Amycolatopsis sp. NBC_01480: one gene and its partner. The protein of the gene in region 1 interacts with the protein of each later gene in a pairwise test. Links are inferred from orthologs where the notes say so. Each region holds a gene or a part of one and is shown in the gene's direction. Other genes may lie near its edges.

Evidence for each region.
Region 2: the proteins of ctaD (region 1) and OG371_RS17960 interact in binary tests that used the Escherichia coli proteins (3 or more experiments, as listed by UniProt). The link is inferred for Amycolatopsis sp. NBC_01480 from one-to-one orthologs.

Annotation. Positions count from the first base shown.
Region 1 is NZ_CP109442.1:1,417,479-1,421,834, reverse strand. The notes cover bases 963-3,842. They hold ctaD (aa3-type cytochrome oxidase subunit I), read left to right. Parts: upstream 963-1,454; coding sequence 1,455-3,230; downstream 3,231-3,842. Other genes in these bases: serB (phosphoserine phosphatase SerB), read left to right, coding at 3,360-3,842; OG371_RS06585 (phosphotransferase enzyme family protein), read right to left, coding at 963-1,317. Outside these bases: OG371_RS06590 (alpha/beta fold hydrolase), read left to right, coding at 1-494; more of OG371_RS06585, read right to left, coding at 487-962; more of serB, read left to right, coding at 3,843-4,356. UniProt on the Escherichia coli protein: Cytochrome bo(3) ubiquinol oxidase is the terminal enzyme in the aerobic respiratory chain of E.coli that predominates when cells are grown at high aeration.
Region 2 is NZ_CP109442.1:3,751,800-3,756,126, reverse strand. What follows is about bases 483-3,333. They hold OG371_RS17960 (pyridoxal phosphate-dependent aminotransferase), read left to right. Parts: upstream 483-1,250; coding sequence 1,251-2,417; downstream 2,418-3,333. Other genes in these bases: OG371_RS17955 (hypothetical protein), read right to left, coding at 2,753-3,333; OG371_RS17965 (DUF445 domain-containing protein), read right to left, coding at 483-1,221. Outside these bases: more of OG371_RS17965, read right to left, coding at 1-482; more of OG371_RS17955, read right to left, coding at 3,334-3,679; OG371_RS17950 (hypothetical protein), read left to right, coding at 3,693-4,327. UniProt on the Escherichia coli protein: Shows aminotransferase activity with methionine and histidine as substrates, and to a lesser extent also with phenylalanine.

The DNA of each region.
Region 1 (4,356 bases):
TCGCGATGGCCGTGCTGCGGCTGGCCCCTGAACGCGTCGGCGGCCTCGTGCTCATCGACACCAAGGCGACGGCCGACACGCCCGAAGCCGCGCGGGCCCGGCTGGATGTGGCGGAGCGGGCCGAGACCGACGGCGTCGCCGGGTGGCTCGCCGAGGCCAATCTGCCCAACCTGCTGGCTTCGACCGCCGCGCCGGACGTCGTCGAGCGCGTGCGCGGGCTGATCGACGAGCAGCCGCCCGCTGGGGTCGCCTGGGCCGCGCGCGCCCTGCGCGCCCGGCCGGATTCCGTCGAATTACTGCGTGACACCAACGTTCCGGCGCTGGTGATCGTCGGCGAGCAGGACGCCATCACCCCGCTCGAAGCGGCGAACACGATGGTCGGCGCGCTGCCGGACGCCACCCTCGTCGTGCTTCCCGGCGTCGGTCACCTGACTCCGCTGGAGGACCCCGCGGGCGTCGTGGAGGCGATCCTCGTCTGGTACCCGATCAGCTGAAGTATTCGGCCAGCGCCGCGCGGGCGTCGCCGAGCCGGTGCGGGAACCGCTTCGCGATCAGAAACCGCCAGCCCACGGCGAAAAGCGAACGCAGCCGCAGATACGACGCGATGGCGGCTTCGTCCACTTCGGCCGGATACGCGGCGAGCAGGTCCGGTCCGCCCTGCTTCGCCAGGATCGCCAGGTCCCACGCGAGCGGGCCGCGCCAGGTGTCTTCGAAGTCGAGCCAGCACGGCCCGTCCGCGGTCGCGATGAGGTTGCCCGGGTGCGCGTCCCCGTGCAGCGCCTGGACGGGGGCCAGCGGCACTTCCGCCTCGATCCGGGCGGCCTCCTCGCGGATCCGGTCCGCGGCCCCGTCCATGGCGTCGCCGTGGAGCCGGAGCATCGTCTCCACTTCGTCGAACGGCCCGCGAATGGGCAGTTCGCCGGGAAAGTCGCGCAGTACTGAATGGACCCGGGCGAGTGAATCCGCGACCTCGCCCGGGCTGTGCCGATGGTCCGGATCGTGCGGCGTCCAGTGCCAGAGCGTGACCGGCAGGCCCTCGGCGAAATGCGGGCCGGCCGGGGGATCCGTGGTGGGTGAGACGACGCGCACATCACGCTCGGTGAGAAAGGCCGACAGGGCCACGTCCCGCGCCAGCCAGGCCGTCGCGTCGGGGCGCAGGAGCAGCGTCGTGCCAGGCACTCTCGCGACTACGTGACCTATTCTCACCAGCACGTTCGACCGCTCGTGGAGCACCTCGGGCGAGTCCGCCGGCAACCCCAGCCTCCGGGCCACCGCGGTGGCCGCGAGCACCGCCGAAGCGGTGTAGGGGTCGGTCATGCGGTGATCTAACCAGCCGGTGCGCGCGACTGTCGGTAGCGAGGGCTACGATCCCACCTAGCCGCCGGATCAGGCCCGCCTGACCCTTCGGTGTCCCGGATGTTGACCACCACAAGGTTTCAGTGTTGGAGGCAGGAGTGACGGCCGTAGCCCCCAAGCCGATCGCAACGCGCCCGTATCCCGCGCGCGAGTCGGTTAAGGGTTCGTACCTGCTGCGGTTGTTCCGCACGACGGACCACAAGCAGATCGGCATCATGTACCTGGTCACGTCGTTCGCCTTCTTCATGGCGGGCGGCGCGATGGCGATGCTCATCCGCACGGAGCTGGCCCGCCCGGGCCAGCAGTTCCTGTCGTCTGAGCAGTACAACCAGTTGTTCACCATGCACGGCACGATCATGCTGCTGCTGTACGCGACGCCGATCCTGTTCGGTTTCGCGAACTTCATCCTGCCGCTGCAGATCGGCTCGCCGGACGTGGCGTTCCCGCGGCTGAACGCGTTCTCTTACTGGCTGTACCTCTTCGGCGGCCTGATCGTCCTGTCCGGCTTCCTGACCCCGGGTGGCGCCGCCGACTTCGGCTGGTTCGCCTACACCCCGCTGTCGGACGCGATCCACTCGCCGGGCGTCGGCGCGGACCTGTGGATCTCCGGTCTGGTCGTCTCGGGCCTGGGCACCATCCTCGGTGGCGTCAACATGATCACCACGGTGATCTGCCTGCGCGCCCCGGGCATGACGATGTTCCGGATGCCGATCTTCACCTGGAACATCCTGGTCACCAGCATCCTGATCCTGCTGGCGTTCCCGATCCTGACCGCGGCCCTGATGGGCCTGCTGGCGGACCGGCACCTCGGCGCGCACGTCTTCGATCCAGCCAACGGCGGGGTCATCCTCTGGCAACACCTGTTCTGGTTCTTCGGCCATCCAGAGGTATATATCGTCGCTCTACCATTCTTCGGGATCGTCTCCGAGATCTTCCCGGTGTTCAGCCGGAAGCCGATCTTCGGTTACAAGGGCCTGGTCTTCGCGACGCTGGCGATCGCGGCCCTGTCCGTGGCGGTGTGGGCGCACCACATGTACGCCACCGGCGCGGTCCTGCTGCCGTTCTTCTCCTTCATGACGTTCCTGATCGCGGTCCCGACCGGCGTGAAGTTCTTCAACTGGATCGGCACGATGTGGAAGGGCCAGCTGTCCTTCGAGACGCCGATGATCTTCTCGATGGGCTTCATCGTCACGTTCCTCTTCGGTGGCCTGACCGGCATCCTGCTGGCCGCGCCGGCGATCGACTTCCACGTGTCGGACAGCTACTTCGTGGTGGCGCACTTCCACTACGTCCTCTACGGCACGATCGTGTTCGCGACCTTCGCCGGGATCTACTTCTGGTTCCCGAAGATCACCGGCCGGATGATGGACGAGAAGCTCGGCAAGTGGCACTTCTGGACCACGTTCATCGGCTTCCACGGCACCTTCCTGGTCCAGCACTGGCTGGGCGCGGAGGGCATGCCCCGCCGGTACGCCGACTACCTGGCCAGCGACGGGTTCACCACGCTGAACACGATCTCCACGATCGGCGCGTACATCCTCGGCGCCTCGACGCTGCCGTTCATCTGGAACGTGTTCAAGAGCTACCGCTACGGCGAGATCGTCACGGTCGACGACCCGTGGGGCTACGGCAACTCGCTCGAGTGGGCCACGTCCTGCCCGCCGCCGCGGCACAACTTCACCGAGCTGCCCCGGATCCGGTCCGAGCGGCCCGCGTTCGAGCTGCACTACCCGCACATGGTGGAGCGGCTGCACGCCGAGGGTGAGATCGGCTTCTTCGGCAAGCCGCGCAACGGCCACGGCGCGCCGTCGCAGAAGCTGGTCGACGCGACCATGCCGGGTGACCACGACAAGGACAACTCGGGCGAGCACTAAGACCCGTTGATTTCGAAAAGGCGCGTGCCCGGCTGGTGTGAAGCCGGGCACGCGCCCTTTTTGTGTCCCGGTCCGGCAGTCCAGACTGATCGTTGCCCGCAGCCCGCGCCGAACGAGGGATAGAGCCCAGTGACCCAGACGCCCGTCCTGATCACCACGACCGGCCCTGACAAGCCCGGCGTCTCGTCCGTGCTGTTCGCCGTGCTCACCCGGCACGACGTCGACGTGCTCGACGTCGAGCAGGTGGTGATCCGCGGCCAGCTCGTGCTCGGGGTGCTGGCCGGGGTGTACCGCGACCCGGAGGGCCTGCAGGAGTCCGTGGAGCAGGCGATGGCCAGCGTCGGCATGGAGGTGGACGTGCGGATCGGCGACGCGATCGGCGCGGACCCGTTCGCGCTCGGCCGCCGCGATTCGTCACACGTTCTGGTGATGATGGGCCGCCCGGTGACGGCGCGGGCGTTCTCCGAGGTCGCGCGGCGGCTCGCGGGCATGGGCGCGAACATCGACTCGATCCGCAGTGTCGCGGACTACCCGGTGACCGGGCTGGAGCTGTACGTCTCGGTCCGGGAGGACACCCCGGCGGCCGACGCCGAACTGCGCTCGGTGGTGGCGGACGCGGCGTCCCAGGTGGCCGTGGACGTCGCCGTGGAGCGCGCGGGCATCGCGCGCCGGGCCAAGCGGCTGGTGGTCTTCGACGTCGACTCGACGCTGGTGCAGGGCGAGGTGATCGAGATGCTCGGCGCGTACGCCGGGGCCGAGCCGGAGATCCGCCAGATCACCGAGGCCGCGATGCGCGGCGAGCTGAACTTCGCCGAATCGCTGGAGCGGCGCGTCTCGCTGCTGGCCGGGCTGCCCGCGACGGTGCTCGACGAGGTCGCGGCCTCGCTGGAGCTGATGCCGGGCGCGCGCACCACGGTCCGCACGCTCAAGCGCATGGGCTTCCGCTGCGGCGTCGTCTCGGGCGGGTTCACCCAGGTCATCGACCACCTGGTGGCCGACCTCGGGCTGGACTTCGCGGCGGCGAACGAGCTGGAGATCGTCGACGGCAAGCTCACCGGCCGGGTGGTCGGCGACGTGGTCGACCGCGCGGGCAAGGCGACGGCGCTGCGCCGGTTCGCCGGCGAGT
Region 2 (4,327 bases), 2.3 Mb from region 1 along the record:
CTGGAGGTCCCGGCCGACCTGCAGTTCGATCTTCCGCGAGGTCTCCTCCGCGTCCCAGCGTTCCACGGTGTCGGTGATGATCGTGGTGATCTCCTTGGAGTAGTTGGAGACCAGGTACACCGCGGCGCTCTCGACCCAGCCGTCGACCTTGCCCGCCAGGGTGTCCTCCGTGATGAGGCGCTCGCCGAGGGCCTCCAGACTCGCGCGGACGCGGCGGCGCAGCTCGCTCGACGGGTCCTCCGCGGCGTTGAGCAGCATCTCCTTCGCCGTCGCCCAGGCCGAGCCGATCAGCTTCTGCACCTCGGCGTGGCTGACGATCTGGCCCTTGACCTGCTCGGCGCGCTCCATCGTCTGCGGGTCGTGCTGCAGGTCCTGCGCGAATTCGCCGAGGAACTTGTCCAGCGCGAGCCGCATCGGGTGGTTGACGTCCGTCTTCACCGCCCAGGTGAAGGCCAGGACCTCGCCGTACACCTTGTCCGCCAGCATCTCGTCGACGAACTTCGGCGACCAGCTCGGCGCGCGGTCCGAGACCACGCGCAGCATCGTGTTGTGGTTGTCGCGGACCCATTCGTAACCGCGGTCGCACATGAGGTCCACGAGCTTGTGGTGCGCGCCGTCCTCGAAGACGCCGGCCAGGATCTTGCCCAGCGGCGGGCCCCACGGCCGGTCGACGATGCGCTTGACCACGGCCTGCTCCATGATCGCCTGCACGTCCTCGTCCCGCAGGACCGTGATGGCGCCGCGCACGACCGTGGCCAGCTCGGACGTCACGCGCTCCGCGTTCGCCGGCTGCCGGAGCCAGCCGCCGAGGCGCCGAGCGATTTCGACGCGCCGCAGCTTGTCGCGGATGACGCCCTCGGACAGGAAGTTGGACCCGACGAACTCGCCGAGGCTGTTGCCCAGCTGGTCCTTCTTGTTCGGGATGATCGCCGTGTGCGGGATCCGCAGGCCCAGCGGATGCCGGAACAGCGCCGTGACGGCGAACCAGTCGGCGAGCGCGCCGACCATGCCCGCTTCGGCGGCCGCGCGGACGTAGCCGACCCAGCCGGGCCAGCCCGAGGATTCCGCCCAGGCCGTGAGCAGGAAGATGACCGTCGCGCCGAGCAGGAAAGCAAGCGCGACCAGCTTCATCTTGCGCAAGCCGCGTTGTTTTTCCGCTTCCCCGGCGGCGCCGCCGGGCGGGTCTGCCGGGGTGAGGTTGGCTGGCGTGAGTTGCTCCACAACGCCATTGTCCGTGAGGATGCGTTTTCGTGCGCGAACCAGCTCTTGTCCCCCGCCTCCGCCCGTTCACCGCGACGATCTTCGCGGAGATGACGGCACTCGCCGTGAAGCACAACGCCGTGAACCTCGGCCAGGGCTTTCCCGACACCGACGGGCCCGCCGGGATGCTCGAAGCCGCGAAGAACGCGCTGTTCGGCGGCTCCAACCAGTACCCGCCCGGCCCCGGACGGCCCGAGCTGCGCGCGGCGATCGCCCGGCACCGGCTGCGGTACGGCACCGAGTACGACCCGGACACGGAGATCCTGGTCACCGCGGGCGCCACCGAGGCCATCACCGCCGCGCTCATCGCGCTGACCGAGCGCGGCGACGAGGTCATCGTCGTGGAGCCGTACTACGACTCGTACGCCGCGGCGGTCGCCATGGCCGGGGCCGAGCGGCGGGTGATCGGCCTCGTCGAGAATCCCGACGGGCGCCTGGAGCTGGACCTCGGCGCCCTGCGCGCCGCGATCACCCCGCGGACGCGCGCGGTGCTGCTGAACTCGCCGCACAACCCGACCGGGACGGTGTTCACGCGCGGGCAGCTGGAGGCCGTCGCCGCGTTGTGCGTGGAGCACGACCTGATCGCGATCACCGACGAGGTCTACGAGCACCTCGTCTTCGACCGCGCCGAGCACATCCCGCTGGCGACGCTGCCGGGCATGCGCGAGCGGACGGTGTCGATCTCGAGCGCCGGCAAGACGTTCAACTGCACCGGCTGGAAGATCGGCTGGGTCTGCTCGACGCCGGAGCTGGTCGCGGCCGTGAAGGCGGCGAAGCAGTTCATCACGTTCGTCTCGGGCGGGCCGCTGCAACCGGCGGTCGCGTACGCGCTGGACAACGAGCTGGAGTGGGTCGAAGGCCTGCGCACGAGCTTGCAGGACAAGCGCGACCGGCTCTCCGCGGGCCTCGCGGACGCCGGTTTCGAGGTGCGCCCGAGCGAGGGCACGTACTTCGTCTGCGTCGACGTCCGGCCGCTCGGCTTCACCGACGCCGCCGAGCTGGCGTGGGAGCTGCCGGAGCGTGTGGGTGTCGCGGCCGTCCCCGTAAAGGTGTTCACCGATCACCCGGAAGAGTGGAAACACCTGCTGCGCTTCGCGTTCTGCAAGCGCAACGAGGTCATCGACGACGCCGTCCAGCGATTGCGGTCACTCGTCTGACCACTTCACGTCGCGGCCGGCGGGCTGTCCTTTCAGTACAGTCGCGGGCCGGTACCCAGCGTTGATCACGCGATACCCTGAGTGGTTGTCCGGCTCGAGACATCAGGTCAAACGCCTGCGGGGACGGTCGAAGGAGGGGCCCGGATGGCCCTGGCGCGACCGTCCGGGAGCACACACGGTGATCAACTTCGGCCGTTCGGACACCAGAGCCGGTGAGGCTGTTCCGCCGTACGGGGTGGATCGAACGCGGGAGAGATGAAACACTCGCGAGCGGTGCTAGAAAGAGTGCAGCCCCGGGGTAACTGCGACCTGGCCGGAAGAGAACCCCAGCAAGATCAGCTTCGTGCGGTGACCGCATGAGCTTCAGGCGCGGACGGTGGTGGTGGCGTGATCGACACGATTCCCGTGCACCCCACTGTGCCTGCGCAAACCATGACTGGGGAAGCTCCGGATTCTCGCGCTGCGGCTGCCCAGGCTGCGGCTGCTGAGCTGAAGGTTGCCTCGGTTCCGGCGACGTCGGCGGGTGGGGCGAGGGCGCACCGTCCGAGGGCTTGGGCTGGTCCGATCGCGCGGCCGACCGCGCGGATCGCGTTGGCGGGTGGGCTGGCGCTGGCCGGATGGCTACTCGGGGCGGTACTCGCGAATACGAGCGCGTCGGCCGATGAGCGGAATGCCGCTGATTCTTCTTCCGGTGACGCTGTCGCCACGGCCTCCGCCCACGCCGGAAAACACGCCACCGACTCTTCACCCGCCCGGCACCACCAGGCCGCCGACGGCCCCCGCGGCTCAACCACCCCCGGCGACCGCGAAGCAACCCACCCCGGCACAGCCGCGACCAGCCGCGGATCGAGAGCCACGGGCACCTCCAGCTCGAGCAGGCCCAGCCACACCGGCTCGACGGCACCGGCGACCACCGCCCCGGACAGCTCGGCCACCGACAACTCGGCTACCGGAACCACTTCGCCGAGCAGCGATGCCGCCTCGTCCAGCAGCGACTCGGCCAACGGGTCCAGCGCCGACGGCAGTGCCAGCACCGCCAACAACGGCAACAGCAGCGCCGGCAACACCGCTGACGGCAGCACGGGCACCTGCGGCAACGCCGAGACCGGCACGGGCGGCAGCGCGAGCAGCAGCAACACCGCCGGCGGCAGCGCGGGCGATGGCATCACCGACGGCAGCAACAACAGCACGGGCACCAGCAGCAACGCCAGCACCGGCACCAGCAGCAGCGCCAGCACAGGCAGCGGCAGCACGGGCAGCACCAGCACTGCCGTCGTGCGGCCGTTGATGGTCGTCCAGCAGCCCCTGGTCCAGCAGCCCGTCGAGAAGCCCGCGGCCCAGCCGGACCAAACGACCCAGCAAACCCAACCGACCGCGCCCAAGCAGAGCGGCGGCCTCCTCGGTGGTCTAGTGGGCGGCCTGGTCGGCGGCCTGGTCGATGTAGTCGACACAACGCTGAACACCGCGCTCACCACCGTCGGCGGGGTCCTCGGGACCGTCAACACCGTCGGGCAGACCGTGTTGCCGCCGTCGACGCCGGGGAACGGCACCGACCTGCCGCCGTTGTTGCCGATCGACGGGGTGCTCGGGCCGGTGTTGTCCGGCGGCTCCGTCAGCGGGGGCGTCACCGCGACCGTGCCGACGCTGATCGGGACGACCGTCGCGCCGGCCAGTGCTACTGCCCCCGCCGTGACCACGCCGGGGGCACCGGCCACGACGACCACCGTCATCTCGAACCGCAACAGCCTCGCCGAGCCGACGGGGACGACGACGAACGGGCTGTCCGGCAACAGCGCGCAGCGGCATCAGCAGCGCGACTCCGACACCCACGCGATCAACGGCGGCGGCAGCGGCGGCGGGGGTGGCGGCGGGCTCCCGGCCGCGCCCAGCGCGCCGATGGCACCGACCAC